DNA from 2 places in the Streptomyces sp. MAI_2237 genome. Region 1 is predicted to be linked to the other one. Evidence: riboswitches for the same ligand, from Rfam matches in the RefSeq annotation. Region 1 holds a riboswitch; the other holds the start of a gene.
What was found. Region 1 has a riboswitch for ZMP and ZTP ahead of LN251_RS18030 (glycine hydroxymethyltransferase). Riboswitches for the same ligand answer to the same signal wherever they lie in the genome.
Positions count from the first base shown of each region.

Region 1 (6,167 bases):
ACGGCGGTGCGCTCGGCGATGCCGAGATCGGCACCCCCGCCGCACCCCAGGTAGCCGAGCGCCCCGGAGTGGACCCCGCGGGCCTCGGTCTCCAGCGCCTCGGCGACCTCCGTCGCGCGCTGCTTCGGAGCCCCGGTCGCCGACCCGCCGGGGAAGCAGGCCCGCACGCAGTCCACCGCGTCCGTGCCGTCCTTCAGCCGCCCCTCCACGGTGGAGACCAGCTGGTGCACGGACGCGTACGTCTCGGTGGCCATCAACCGGGTCACCCGCACCGACCCGGTACGGCACACCCGGCCCAGGTCGTTGCGGAGCAGGTCCACGGTCGTCAGGTGCCCGGCCCGCGTCGCGGCGTCCGCGGCCGGCGCGTCCCGCAGCGCCGCGTCCTCCGCGGGCCCGTCGCCGCGCGGCGCGATGCCCTCGACGGGCCGGGCCTCGGCCACCCCGTCCCGGGTGATCCGCAGGAACCGCTCCGGCGACGAGCCGGCCACGTCGACGTCCCCGAAGCGCAGGAACGCGCCGTAGGGGGCGGGGTCGACCCGGCGCAGCACCCGGTGGAAGTCGTAGGCGTCGGGCGGCGCGGGTAAGCGGACCGTGTCGGCCAGGCGGATCCCGTGACCCGTCCCGGCCCGCACCGCGCGCCGGCAGTCCTCGACGTCGGCGAGGTACCTCGCCCGGTCCCGCACCAGCCACGGCTCCGCGGCACCGAGGTCGGGCCCGGGCGCCGCCGGCGCGTGCCGCGGCGGCCGTCCGGTGTCGGTGACGACGAAGCTCAGCTGGGCCAGCGCGCCCTCCAGCCAGTCCTCCGCCTCCCGCGCGGCCTGCGGGGTGTCCTCGGCGAGGCAGACCGCGTAGGTGAACCGCTTGAGGTGGTCCACGGCGATCAGCCGGTCGGCGAACAGCCAGCAGGCGTCCGGCAGTTCCGAGGAGTGCCGGTTCACCGAGCCGCAGTCGGCCTTCGCCTCGTGGCCGAAGTAGCCGACATAGCCCGCGGTGAAGTCGAACGGCAGCCCGGCCGCGTCCACCCGGCGGCTGGTCAACTGCCGTTTCAGATAGTCGAAGACGCTCGCCGTGACCTTCCGGGTCGGCCGCCCGGCCCGCTCGATCTCGCACCGGCCGGTGTCGACGTCGTAGCGCACGAACTCCGCGAGCGGACCGCTGTCGTCCCCGAGGAACGAGAACCGCGACAGCCCCTCCTCGACGAGCGCGCTGTCCAGCCAGAAGGCCCGCCGCGACGCCCCGTACATCCGCGTGAACGCGGCCTCCGTGTCCACCGCCCCGGCGATCCGGCGGCTGTGCAGCCGGAAGGCGGGCATCGCCCGGCGGGGGCGCACCACGGTCGGCGAGGCGGTGGGGATCGCCGCCGCGGCCGGGGTGACCGCGGTGTTCTTCGTCCGCGGCCTGCGCGCCCGTACCGCCGTCAGATTGCGGAAGTTGACCAGGATCCGGTGGCCGTACTCGGTGAGCACCGAGTCCGGGCGGAACTGCACCGCCCACAGGGGCCGACCGCGGTGCCGTAGTCCCATCGGCTCACCGTCCTCGGACCACGCGGTGGCCTCGAGCGTCTCCGGGAGCGGCTCCCGCACCGCAGGGGAGGGGTGACGGACGGCGGTGAAGTCCTGCGGGAGTCCCTGGAACAGGTCCCGTCCGTCGTGCCTGACCCTGGACAGCTGCCCGGGCCGGGGCCGGGGCACCGGCGCCACCCCGCCCCGCTCCCCGGGCGCGCTGCCCGGAAGCTCCAGACAGACGCCGAGCACGGGGACCACCGACCCGGCGAGCACGGCGGCGCCGAACCCGGCGCCGCCCGGTCCGGCCGGGTGCCAGGGTCCCGGCGACACCACGACGTTGTCGAACTCCGCCAGACAAACGGCGAGATCGGGAACCGCCTCGCCGGCGTCGTCCGGGACCACGACCGGTTCCTCGCCGTTGACCTCGGCGATCAGCTGGAACAGGTTGTAGGGGTATGCGTCGTGACGGTCGATGAGCAGGGTCTTCATCCCCTCACCTCCCTCGGTCCGCGCCCAGGCCGATGATTCCTGCCGCGCGCCCTCCAGTACGGGTGAGCCCCACGCCTCGTTCAGACGGCCGACGGGCTCACGCCGTCTCCGCCGGCGCCTCCCCGAACCGGGCCAGTGCCAGCGCCGCCGCCACCGCCACGGCGAATCCCAGCACCGCCAGCCAGGTCAGTCCGTCCCGGGTGCGGTCGCCGAGCCACACCACGCCCACCGCCGCCGGCCAGATCGTCTCGCCGATGACCATTCCGGCGGTGGTCGTGGTCACCGAACCGCGCTGCAGCGCGGACGTCAGCAGCAGGAAGGCGGCGCCCCCGCCGATCAGCAGGGCGTACGTCGCCGGATTGGCGAGGAGATCCAGTGGTGCGAGCGAGTCGATCAGCCGCACCGAGACCTCGACCACCCCGAAGCCGAATCCGGCACCCAGTCCCAGCACCAGATCCCGCCCGCGCCCCGACCACCGTCCGCCCACCAGCCCGAGCGCCAGCACCACCACCGCGATCCCGAGCATCGCCCACTTCAGGGCCATGGAGCCCTGACGGTCGCCCTCCGTGCCCGAGGCCAGGCCCAGCATCGCCAGCCCGGCGCACACCGTCGCGACCGCGCCCCACTCCAGCCTGCTCAGCCGCACGTGCAGCAGCTTGGCCGCGACCACGCCCGTCACCGCCAGGCTCGACGCGAGGGCCGCCGCGACCGCGTAGATGGGGATGGACCGCAGGGCCGCGATCTGCAGCAGGAAGCCCAGCCCGTCCAGCGCCAGGCCGGCCAGATACCGCCACTGCCGCAACGCCCGCAGCAGCAGCGCCGCCTCTCCGCCGCCACCCCCGGTCGCCTCCCGCGCGGCCACCGCCTGCAACACCGTGGCCGTACCGAAGCAGACCGCCGCCCCCAGGGCGCACACCATCCCAAAGATCACAAAGCGACTGTAGGCGAGGGCTACCACAACGGGGAGGGCTCGTCGAGCGCTCTTACCTGTCTTTAGGCTGTGCGCCGAAGGAACATCACCAGGACCTTCACACGGGCACGTCAACGGGGAGACGAACATGGCGGACGCACGCCGGACACTACGCTCGGGCACGGTCGTCCTCGGCGGGATGGGCCTGCTCGCCGCCGCCCTCACCGCGTGCTCCTCCGATCCGGACAAGCGCTGCGTGGACCGCGACAGCAACCGACTGGCCAAGGGCTACAAGGTCGTCGCCGACAAGAACTGCGCCTCCGGCAAGTCCTCCGTCAACGGCGCCTGGTACTACGAGGGCACCAAGAAGGGCGGCTGGGTCGACGGCGGTTCCTTCACCAAGCCCCGCAAGTCCTCCGGCGGTTCGGGCGGCCACGGCGTCTCCCGCGGTGGCTTCGGCGGCGGCAAGGGAAGCTCCGGCGGCTGAGGGCACCCATGCGCCGACACACCATCACCCCCCGCCCGGACTGGCGGCGGACCGTCGAGGAACAGGGCCTGATCTACCCCCTCACCCGCCACCCCGACGGCTCCCTGCGCCCCTACTGGGACGAGAGCGCCTACTACTCCTTCACCCTCGGCGAGGTCGAGGCCCTGGAGGAGACCGTCGAGGAACTCCACCGCATGTGCCTCGCCGCGGCCGGGCACATCGTCGCCGAGGGGCGCCTGCCCGAACTGGGCATCACCGACCCCCGCGTGGCCGAGGCGGTCACCGAGGCCTGGCGGCGCCGCGCCGAACTCCCCTCCCTCTACGGCCGTTTCGACCTGCGCTACGACGGCACGGGCCCGGCGAAGCTGCTGGAGTACAACGCCGACACCCCCACCTCCCTGGTCGAGGCCGCCTCCCCGCAGTGGTTCTGGATGGAGGAGCGCTTCCCGGGCGCCGACCAGTGGAACTCCCTGCACGAACGCCTCGTCGCCGCCTGGAAGCGGCAGGCCCCGCTCCTGCCGCCCGGCAGCCCCCTGCACTTCGCGCACTCCTCGGACGACGAACTCGGCGAGGACCTGATGACGGTCGCCTACCTCAAGGAGACCGCCGAGCAGGCGGGCCTGGACACCGACTGGATCTCGATGGAGGAGATCGGCTGGGACTCCTTCTCCGGCCGCTTCGTCGACAACCGGCTCCGTTTCATCCGCAGCTGCTTCAAGCTCTACCCGTGGGAATGGCTGACCACCGACGCCTTCGCCGGGCACGTCCTGGACACCCTCGACAACGGCGGCGGCACGGGCTCGACGCTGTGGATCGAGCCCGCCTGGAAGATGCTGCTGAGCAACAAGGCGCTGCTGGCGATCCTGTGGGAGCTGTACCCGGACCACCCCAACCTGCTCGCCGCGCACCTCGACGGCCCGCGCGAGCTGACGACGACCGGCTGGGTCGCCAAACCGCTGCTGGGCCGCGAGGGCGCCGGAGTCACGATCCACGAGCCCGGCAGCGAGCCGGTGCCCCGCGAGGAGCCCTGCTGCTACCAGGAGCTGGCCCCGCTGCCCGCCTTCGACGGACACCACGTCGTCCTCGGCGCCTGGGTCGTCGAGGACGAGTCGGCGGGCCTCGGCATCCGCGAGTCGTCCGGCCTGATCACCGACGAGTACGCCCGCTTCCTGCCCCACGTGATCCTCTGACCCCACCGCTCGCATGATGGACGGCTCCCTGCCCCTTACGGCATCCCCGGTAGGGTGATCGGTGGGCCGTGACTGGCGCGCTGGGATGGGACCGACCATCGGGGAGCGGCCTGAGTCAGCGAGTGCCGTGCGCCTGGGCCGTACCGTGAACGCTGAAAGCCGACGTCCGGAGGTCCCTCATGTCAGCCGACTCCCTCTCCACCGAGTCCACCGCCTTCCGCGCCGCCCTCGACGTGATCCGAGCCGTCGAGCCGCGCGTCGCCGACGCCATCGGCCAGGAGGTCGCCGACCAGCGCGAGATGCTCAAGCTGATCGCCTCCGAGAACTACGCCTCCCCGGCGACCCTCCTGGCGATGGGCAACTGGTTCAGCGACAAGTACGCCGAGGGCACCGTCGGCCGCCGCTTCTACGCCGGCTGCCGCAACGTCGACACGGTCGAGTCGCTGGCCGCCGAGCACGCCAAGGCGCTGTTCGGCGCCCGCCACGCCTACGTCCAGCCGCACTCCGGCATCGACGCCAACCTGGTCGCCTTCTGGGCCGTCCTCGCCGACCGCGTCGAGGCGCCCTTCCTGGAGAAGACCGGCGTCCGCCAGATCAACGACCTCTCCGAGGCCGACTGGGCCGAGCTGCGCCAGGCCTTCGGCAACCAGCGCATGCTCGGCATGTCCCTGGACGCCGGCGGCCACCTCACCCACGGCTTCCGCCCGAACATCTCCGGCAAGATGTTCGACCAGCGCTCCTACGGCACCGACCCGGCCACCGGCCTGATCGACTACGAGGCGCTGCGGACGTCCGCCCGCGAGTTCAAGCCGCTGATCATCGTCGCGGGCTACTCGGCCTACCCCCGCCTGGTGAACTTCCGGATCATGCGCGAGATCGCCGACGAGGTCGGCGCGACGCTCATGGTCGACATGGCGCACTTCGCGGGCCTCGTCGCCGGCAAGGTCCTCACCGGCGACTTCGACCCGGTCCCGCACGCCCAGATCGTCACCACCACCACCCACAAGTCGCTGCGCGGCCCGCGCGGCGGCATGGTCCTGTGCGACGACTCCCTCAAGGACCAGGTCGACCGCGGCTGCCCGATGGTGCTGGGCGGCCCGCTCCCGCACGTCATGGCCGCGAAGGCGGTCGCGCTCGCCGAGGCCCGGCAGCCCGCCTTCCAGGACTACGCCCAGCGCATCGTCGACAACTCCCGCGCGCTGGCCGAGGGGCTGATGCGCCGCGGCGCGACCCTGGTGACCGGCGGCACCGACAACCACCTGAACCTGATCGACGTCGCCACCTCCTACGGCCTCACCGGCCGCCAGGCCGAGGCCGCGCTCCTCGATTCCGGCATCGTCACCAACCGCAACGCGATCCCCGCCGACCCGAACGGCGCCTGGTACACCTCCGGCATCCGCGTCGGTACCCCCGCCCTGACCACCCGCGGTCTGGGCACGGCCGAGATGGACGAGGTCGCGGGCCTGATCGACCGCGTCCTGACCACCGCCGAGCCGGGCACCACCAAGTCGGGCGCCCCCTCCAAGGCCTCCCACGTCCTCGACGCGAAGGTGTCCGAGGAGATCGCCCAGCGGGCGACGGACCTG
Region 1 covers NZ_JAJPGQ010000003.1:1,650,880-1,657,046, forward strand. The annotation lists gene LN251_RS18010 (chorismate-binding protein) at 1-1,994, opposite strand, end outside; gene LN251_RS18015 (DMT family transporter) at 2,092-2,913, opposite strand; gene LN251_RS18020 (hypothetical protein) at 3,053-3,391, shown strand; gene LN251_RS18025 (glutathionylspermidine synthase family protein) at 3,400-4,581, shown strand; ZMP/ZTP riboswitch at 4,640-4,727, shown strand; gene LN251_RS18030 (glycine hydroxymethyltransferase) at 4,761-6,167, shown strand, end outside.

Region 2 (6,167 bases), on a different contig from region 1:
GCCGTCGACCAGATGCGCGTCGGGGTCGCGATGGGGGTGGGTCTGCTTCCACAGGGGCAGGTCGTCGGGGTGCAGCCAGATGGTGGCGCCGGTGCGGTCGGCGAGTTCGGGCGCGGCGTCGATGTGGTCGTTGTGGGCGTGGGTGCACACGATCGCGGTCAGCCGCCGTTCGCCCACCGCGGCGAGGATGGCGTCGGCGTCGTGCGCGGCGTCGATGACGACGACCTCGCGGTCGTCGCCGACGAGCCACACGTTGTTGTCGACGTCCCAGGTGCCCCCGTCGAGGCTGAACTGCCCTGAGGTGACGAGGTGTTCGATGCGGGCGGCCATCACAGCACCACCACCGAGCGCAGCACGTCGCCGCCGTGCATCCGCTCGAACGCCTTCTCCACCTCGTCCAGTCGGATCGTCTCGGTGACGAACTCGTCGAGCGGCAGGCGTCCTTGGAGGTGCAGGTCGATGAGCATGGGGAAGTCGCGGGAGGGCAGGCAGTCGCCGTACCAGGACGACTTCAGCGACCCGCCCCGGCCGAAGACGTCCAGCAGCGGCAGCTCCAGCTTCATCTCCGGCGTGGGCACGCCGACCAGCACGACCGTGCCGGCCAGGTCACGGGCGTAGAAGGCCTGCTTGTACGTCTCCGGGCGCCCGACCGCCTCGATCACCACGTCCGCGCCGAAGCCGCCGGTCAGCTCGCGGATCGCCTCGACGGCGTCGTTCTCCTTGGAGTTGACGGTGTGGGTGGCGCCCAGCTTCTTCGCGGTGGTCAGTTTCCGGTCGTCGATGTCCACGGCGATGATCTTCGCCGCGCCGGCCAGCCGGGAGCCGGCGATCGCCGCGTCCCCGACGCCGCCGCAGCCGATGACGGCGACGGTGTCGCCGCGGCCCACGTTGCCGGTGTTGATCGCCGCGCCGATGCCCGCCATCACACCGCAACCCAACAGACCGGCCACCTGCGCGGAGACCGCCGGGTCGACCTTGGTGCACTGCCCCGCGGCGACCAGGGTCTTCTCCGCGAACGCGCCGATGCCGAGCGCCGGGGACAACTCGGTGCCGTCGGTCAGCGTCATCTTCTGCTTCGCGTTGTGGGTGTTGAAGCAGTACCAGGGACGGCCCCTCAGACAGGCCCGGCACTGCCCGCACACCGCACGCCAGTTGAGGATCACGAAGTCACCGGGCGCCACGTCGGAGACGCCCTCCCCCACCGACTCCACGATGCCCGCCGCCTCGTGCCCGAGCAGGAACGGGAAGTCGTCGCTGATGCCGCCCTGTTTGTAGTGCAGGTCGGTGTGGCACACCCCGCACGCCTGCACCTGGACGACCGCCTCACCGGGACCGGGATCGGGCACGACGATCGTCTCCACCCGCACCGGCTCGTCCTTGCCCGGTGCGATCACGCCCCGTACTTCCTGCGCCATGGTGCTGAACCCTTCCTTTCGCCGGTGTCCGTCCTTTCGACCCTAGAGGTGACTGATCGGTAACGGCGGCGGCGCCCCGCGCCCGGCGACGCGGCCGACGTAGCCTGAATGCTCCACCCTTCGCGCGAGGAGCCCCGTGAGCATCGCAACCACCGAGACCCCACCGGCCGCCTGGCGGCTGCTCATCGGTTACGTCCGGCCGCATCGGTGGGCCCTGCTGACCGGCGCGTTGCTGTCGCTGCTCACGGGCGCCACCGGGCTGCTGCTGCCGCTGGTGGCGAAGGGACTCATCGACGACCTGTCCCACGACCGGGCCATCACCGGCGCGTTGCTCGCCATGTCCGCGCTCGTCATCGCCAACGCGGCCCTGGGCGGGCTCGGTTCGTACGTGCTGCGGCGCACCGCGGAGTCGGTGGTCCTCGGCGCGCGGCGCGCGTTGTCGTCGTATCTGCTGCGGCTGCGGATCACGGCGGTGGACCGCAGCGAGCCCGGCGATCTGATGGCGCGCATCACCTCGGACACGACACTGCTGCGCGAGGTCACCACCGACTCCCTGGTGGGCCTCGGCACCGGCGGGCTCACCCTCGTCGCGACCGTGGTGATGATGGGACTCGTCGACCCCGTGCTGCTGGGCGTCACGCTGGCCGTGATCGCGGGCGCGGGCACGGTCCTCGGGGTGATCGTGCCCCGCATCAACCGGGCCAGCCGGCGGGCGCAGGACGCGGTCGGAGTGATGGGTGCCTCGCTGGAGCGCATCCTCGGCGCGCTGCGCACGGTGAAGGCCTCCGGTGCCGAGCACCGTGAGGAACGGACGCTGCACGAGGCGGCCGAGGAGTCGTGGCGGCAGAGCGTGAGCGCCGCCAAGTGGTCGGCGGCCGCGGGCAACACGGCCGGTCTGGCGATGCAGATCGCCTTCATCACCGTCCTGGCGGTGGGCGGGGCACGCGTGGCGACCGGGGCGATCGAGGTGGGCACGCTGGTGGCGTTCCTGCTGTACGTCTTCTACCTGATCTCCCCGATCCAGCAGGTGGTCGGCGCGATCACCCAGTACCAGACGGGCGCGGCCGCCCTGGCCCGCATCCAGGAGGCGCTGAGCCTGCCGTCCGAACCCGCGGACCGGCCCGCTCCGTTGCCGTCGCCCGGCGCGGAACCGGCCGCCCTCGCCTTCGACGACGTCCGCTTCCGGTACGCCGACGACCTGCCGTACGTGCACCACGGGGTGTCGTTCCGCGTGCCCCCGCGCGGCATGACGGCGTTCGTCGGTCCGTCCGGCGCGGGCAAGACGACGGTCTTCTCGCTCATCGAGCGGTTCTACGACCCCGAGTCCGGGACGATCTCCCTGGACGGCCGCCCGCTCGCCGACTGGGAGCTGCCGCGGCTGCGGTCGGCGATCGGCTATGTGGAGCAGGACGCGCCGGTCCTGTCGGGTTCACTGCGGGACAACCTGCTGCTGGGCAACCCGGAGGCGGACGACGACGCCGTGGCGCGCGTGGTGAAGACGACCCGTCTCGACGGGCTGGTCTCCCGCCTGCCGCAGGGCCTGGAGACGCTGGTGGGGCACCGCGGCACCAAGCTCTCCGGTGGTGAGCGCCAGCGGGTGGCCATCGCCCGCGCGCTGCTGCGCCGTCCCCGCCTGCTGCTGCTCGACGAGGCCACTTCGCAGCTGGACGCGGTCAACGAGGCGGCGCTGCGCGACACCGTCGCGGACGTCGCCCGCACGACGACGGTCCTGGTCGTCGCCCACCGGCTGTCGACGGTGACGATGGCGGACCGGATCGTCGTCATGGACGCGGGCCGGGTGCGTGCCGTGGGCACCCATCGCGAACTCGTCGCCTCGGACCCGCTGTACGCGGAGCTCGCGGCGACCCAGTTCCTGGCGACGGCCGGGTGAGGTCGGGGTCCCCGCACACAGCGAGGGTCGCCCGGATCGGGCGGCCCTCGGTCGGTCAGCGGCTCAGTGGATGGCGCCGAGGAGCGGGAGCAGGGGGGCTGCCAGGTCGGTGACCTGGTGCAGCTGGTTGAGGTCGTTCAGCCGCTGCAGCTGCTCGGACGGCCGGGGCATCTCGCCCACGTGCTTCGCCGGCACGTCGCTCGCCGCGAGCGAGTCGAGCGTGGCCATCGGGCTGATCCGGCCCGGGTTCGGAACGGCCGGGGCCGCGCCCGCCATCGGCGCGGCGAGGCCCGTGATCCCCGCGGCGAGACCAACGGCGGCGGCGATACGTCGTGTTGAGATCATGGTTTCAGCAACGGCCGCGGACGCCGGCCGGACACGGGCGCACCGCCCCGCTCACCCGTCAGGCGCATCGCACCCCTGCGCTTGCCGAGCCTGCCGGGGCGGAGGAGTCTCGAAGGTGAGGTGCTGCGCGGCCCGCTCCGCACAGGGCCGCGGCTCTCGGAGGAGGTCACCATGGGCACCGCGGCAAGCTCCACCTTCAACGCCGAGACACTGCGCAAGGGCGTCGAAGGACACACGGCGACAGATCTTCTGTCCCTCTACGCGGACGACGCGCAAGTACGCATCGTGGACCGCAACAGTCAGCCGAGCCGGCCCAGGGTCCTGCGCGGGCGCGACGAGATCGGCGCCCTCTTCCAGGACATCTACAGCCGGGACATGACGCACAAGGTCGACCAGTGCATCATCCAGGGCGACCACGCCGCGTACAGCCAGTCCTGCCGGTACTCGGACGGCACCCGGGTGCTCGCCGAGTCGATGATCACGCTGCGCGACGGGAAGATCGCCGAGGAGATCCTGATCCAGGCCTGGGACGAGTAGGAGGAGAGAGGCCGGGTTCCGGGCGCCCGCCGTGGGCGGTCCCGGTCTTCGGTCTGTCCGGGCCGGCCTCGGGTCAGGCTGTCGGCGGGCCGTGACTGGCGCTGAGGTGGAGCACCACCGGGGAGCGGCTCCGCGGAGTCGATGCCGTGCGCCTGGGCGATCCGTCACCGGCCCAGGAGTGGATCATGACCCAGGCCCGGCTCATGGAGGGCACGGCGCTCGCCCGCCGTATCGTCGAGGACACCGCCGAGCGCGCCGCCGACCTCACCGGGCGCACCGGTGCGGCGCCCTGCCTCGCGACGGTACTGGTCGGCGAGGACCCGGCCTCCGTCACGTACGTCCGGATGAAGCAGAACCGCTGCCGCAAGGCCGGCATCGCGTCCCGGCATGTGGCCCTGCCGGCCGCCACGACCACCGGGGAACTCGTCGCCGCTCTGCGCGCGTTGTCCGACGACCCCGCCGTGCACGGCATCCTGCTGCGGCACCCGGTCGGCGAACGCATCGACGAGCGGGCCGCGTTCGAGGCGATCGCGCCGGAGAAGGACGTCGACGGCGTCACCTTCGCGTCCTTCGCGACGATGAGCTTCGGCCTGCCGGGATTCGTCTCCTGCACCCCCGGCGGGATCATGCGGCTGCTCGAGGGAGTACGACGTCGATCCGGCCGGCAGGCGGGCGGTCGTCGTGGGTCGCAGTGCCATCCTCGGCAAGCCGGTCGGCATGCTGCTGCTCGGCCGCGACGCGACGGTGACCTACTGCCACTCGCGTACCCGCGAGCTGTCGTCCGTGGTCCGGGAGGGGGACATCGTGGTGGCCGCGGTGGGCCGGCCGCGGCTGATCCGCGGCGAGGACATCAGGCCGGGTGCCGTGGTCGTCTGCGCCGGGTACAACGCGGGCAACGTCGGCGACGTCGACTTCGACTCCGCCGCCGAGCGCGCCTCCCTCATCACGCCGGTGCCGGGCGGTGTCGGCCCGATGACGATCGCCACACTGCTGGAGCAGACCGTCGACGCCGCCGCCCGGCAGCTCGGGGTGTGATCAGCGCATCCAGGCGCTGTACGACATCACGTCGCCGGCCTTGACGCCGTACGCGGGATCGGCCCGGACGAAGACGCTCTCCAGGCCGAGCACGGCGCCGGTGACCGGGTCCATCACCAGCATCCGGCGCAGGCCCCGGCCCTCGTAGACGTACGCCTGGCCGCGCCGCCCGAGCCGGTCGGTCACCTGCCCGGCCGGGTGCAGGCCCCCGGTGTCCGCCAGCAGCGCCGCGAGGGTCGCGTTCTCGCGGGCGCCGAGGGTCCAGTGGTCGAGCAACACCTCCACCGCGTCGAGGAGTTCGGGGGTGGTGGGTGCGGCGGTGTGCAGGTACGCGGCCTCGCTCAGGTAGCCGCGCAGGCGGGCGACGTCGTGCGGCGGGGTCGACTCCGGCGGGGCGTCGCTCCAGCTCGGCGGGTAGGTCCGGCGGCTGATCACATGGCCGTCCGGCACCGGGCGGGCGCCGCCACCGTCGCTGAGGACGGGCCGGCCGGGGTGGCGCGGGTCGGTCGCGACGACGAGTTCGGTGTGGCTGCCGTCCGCCCGCCAGCGCACGACGCGTTCCTCGGGCAGGGTGATCGGCGGCGCGTCCTCGCTCATGCCGAGGCTCCACGACTGCACGTGGCTGCCCTTGCGCAGACTCGGCGAGCCGTCGGCCGCGGCCGCCCGCGCCCGCCCGGCCAGCACCTTCAGCGGTACGGGGGTGGAGCCGGCCTGCACGACGAGCGGACGGGGCGCGGCGACGGCGGGCGGCGTGCCGGGGCCGGTGAGCACGAGGGCGAGCGTCACGACGGTCACGACGAGGGCGGCCGTGAGACCCCAGGCGGCCTTGGCCGGCCGGCTACCGAGAACAAGAGGCGCGGACCGCCCCCAGGGGACCTTCCCCCGGCTGCCCCGGACGGGACCACGCGTCCGCCGCCCGCTCTCACCGCGGCGCTCGCCGTCGG
Region 2 covers NZ_JAJPGQ010000009.1:1,002,932-1,009,098, forward strand. The annotation lists gene LN251_RS39940 (MBL fold metallo-hydrolase) at 1-330, opposite strand, end outside; gene LN251_RS39945 (S-(hydroxymethyl)mycothiol dehydrogenase) at 330-1,415, opposite strand; gene LN251_RS39950 (ABC transporter ATP-binding protein) at 1,552-3,306, shown strand; gene LN251_RS39955 (hypothetical protein) at 3,370-3,651, opposite strand; gene LN251_RS39960 (nuclear transport factor 2 family protein) at 3,823-4,188, shown strand; ZMP/ZTP riboswitch at 4,270-4,353, shown strand; partial or broken gene LN251_RS39965 (bifunctional 5,10-methylenetetrahydrofolate dehydrogenase/5,10-methenyltetrahydrofolate cyclohydrolase) at 4,374-5,223, shown strand; gene LN251_RS39970 (CU044_5270 family protein) at 5,224-6,167, opposite strand, start outside.
Region 2: another riboswitch for ZMP and ZTP. It lies ahead of LN251_RS39965 (bifunctional 5,10-methylenetetrahydrofolate dehydrogenase/5,10-methenyltetrahydrofolate cyclohydrolase); the one in region 1 lies ahead of LN251_RS18030 (glycine hydroxymethyltransferase).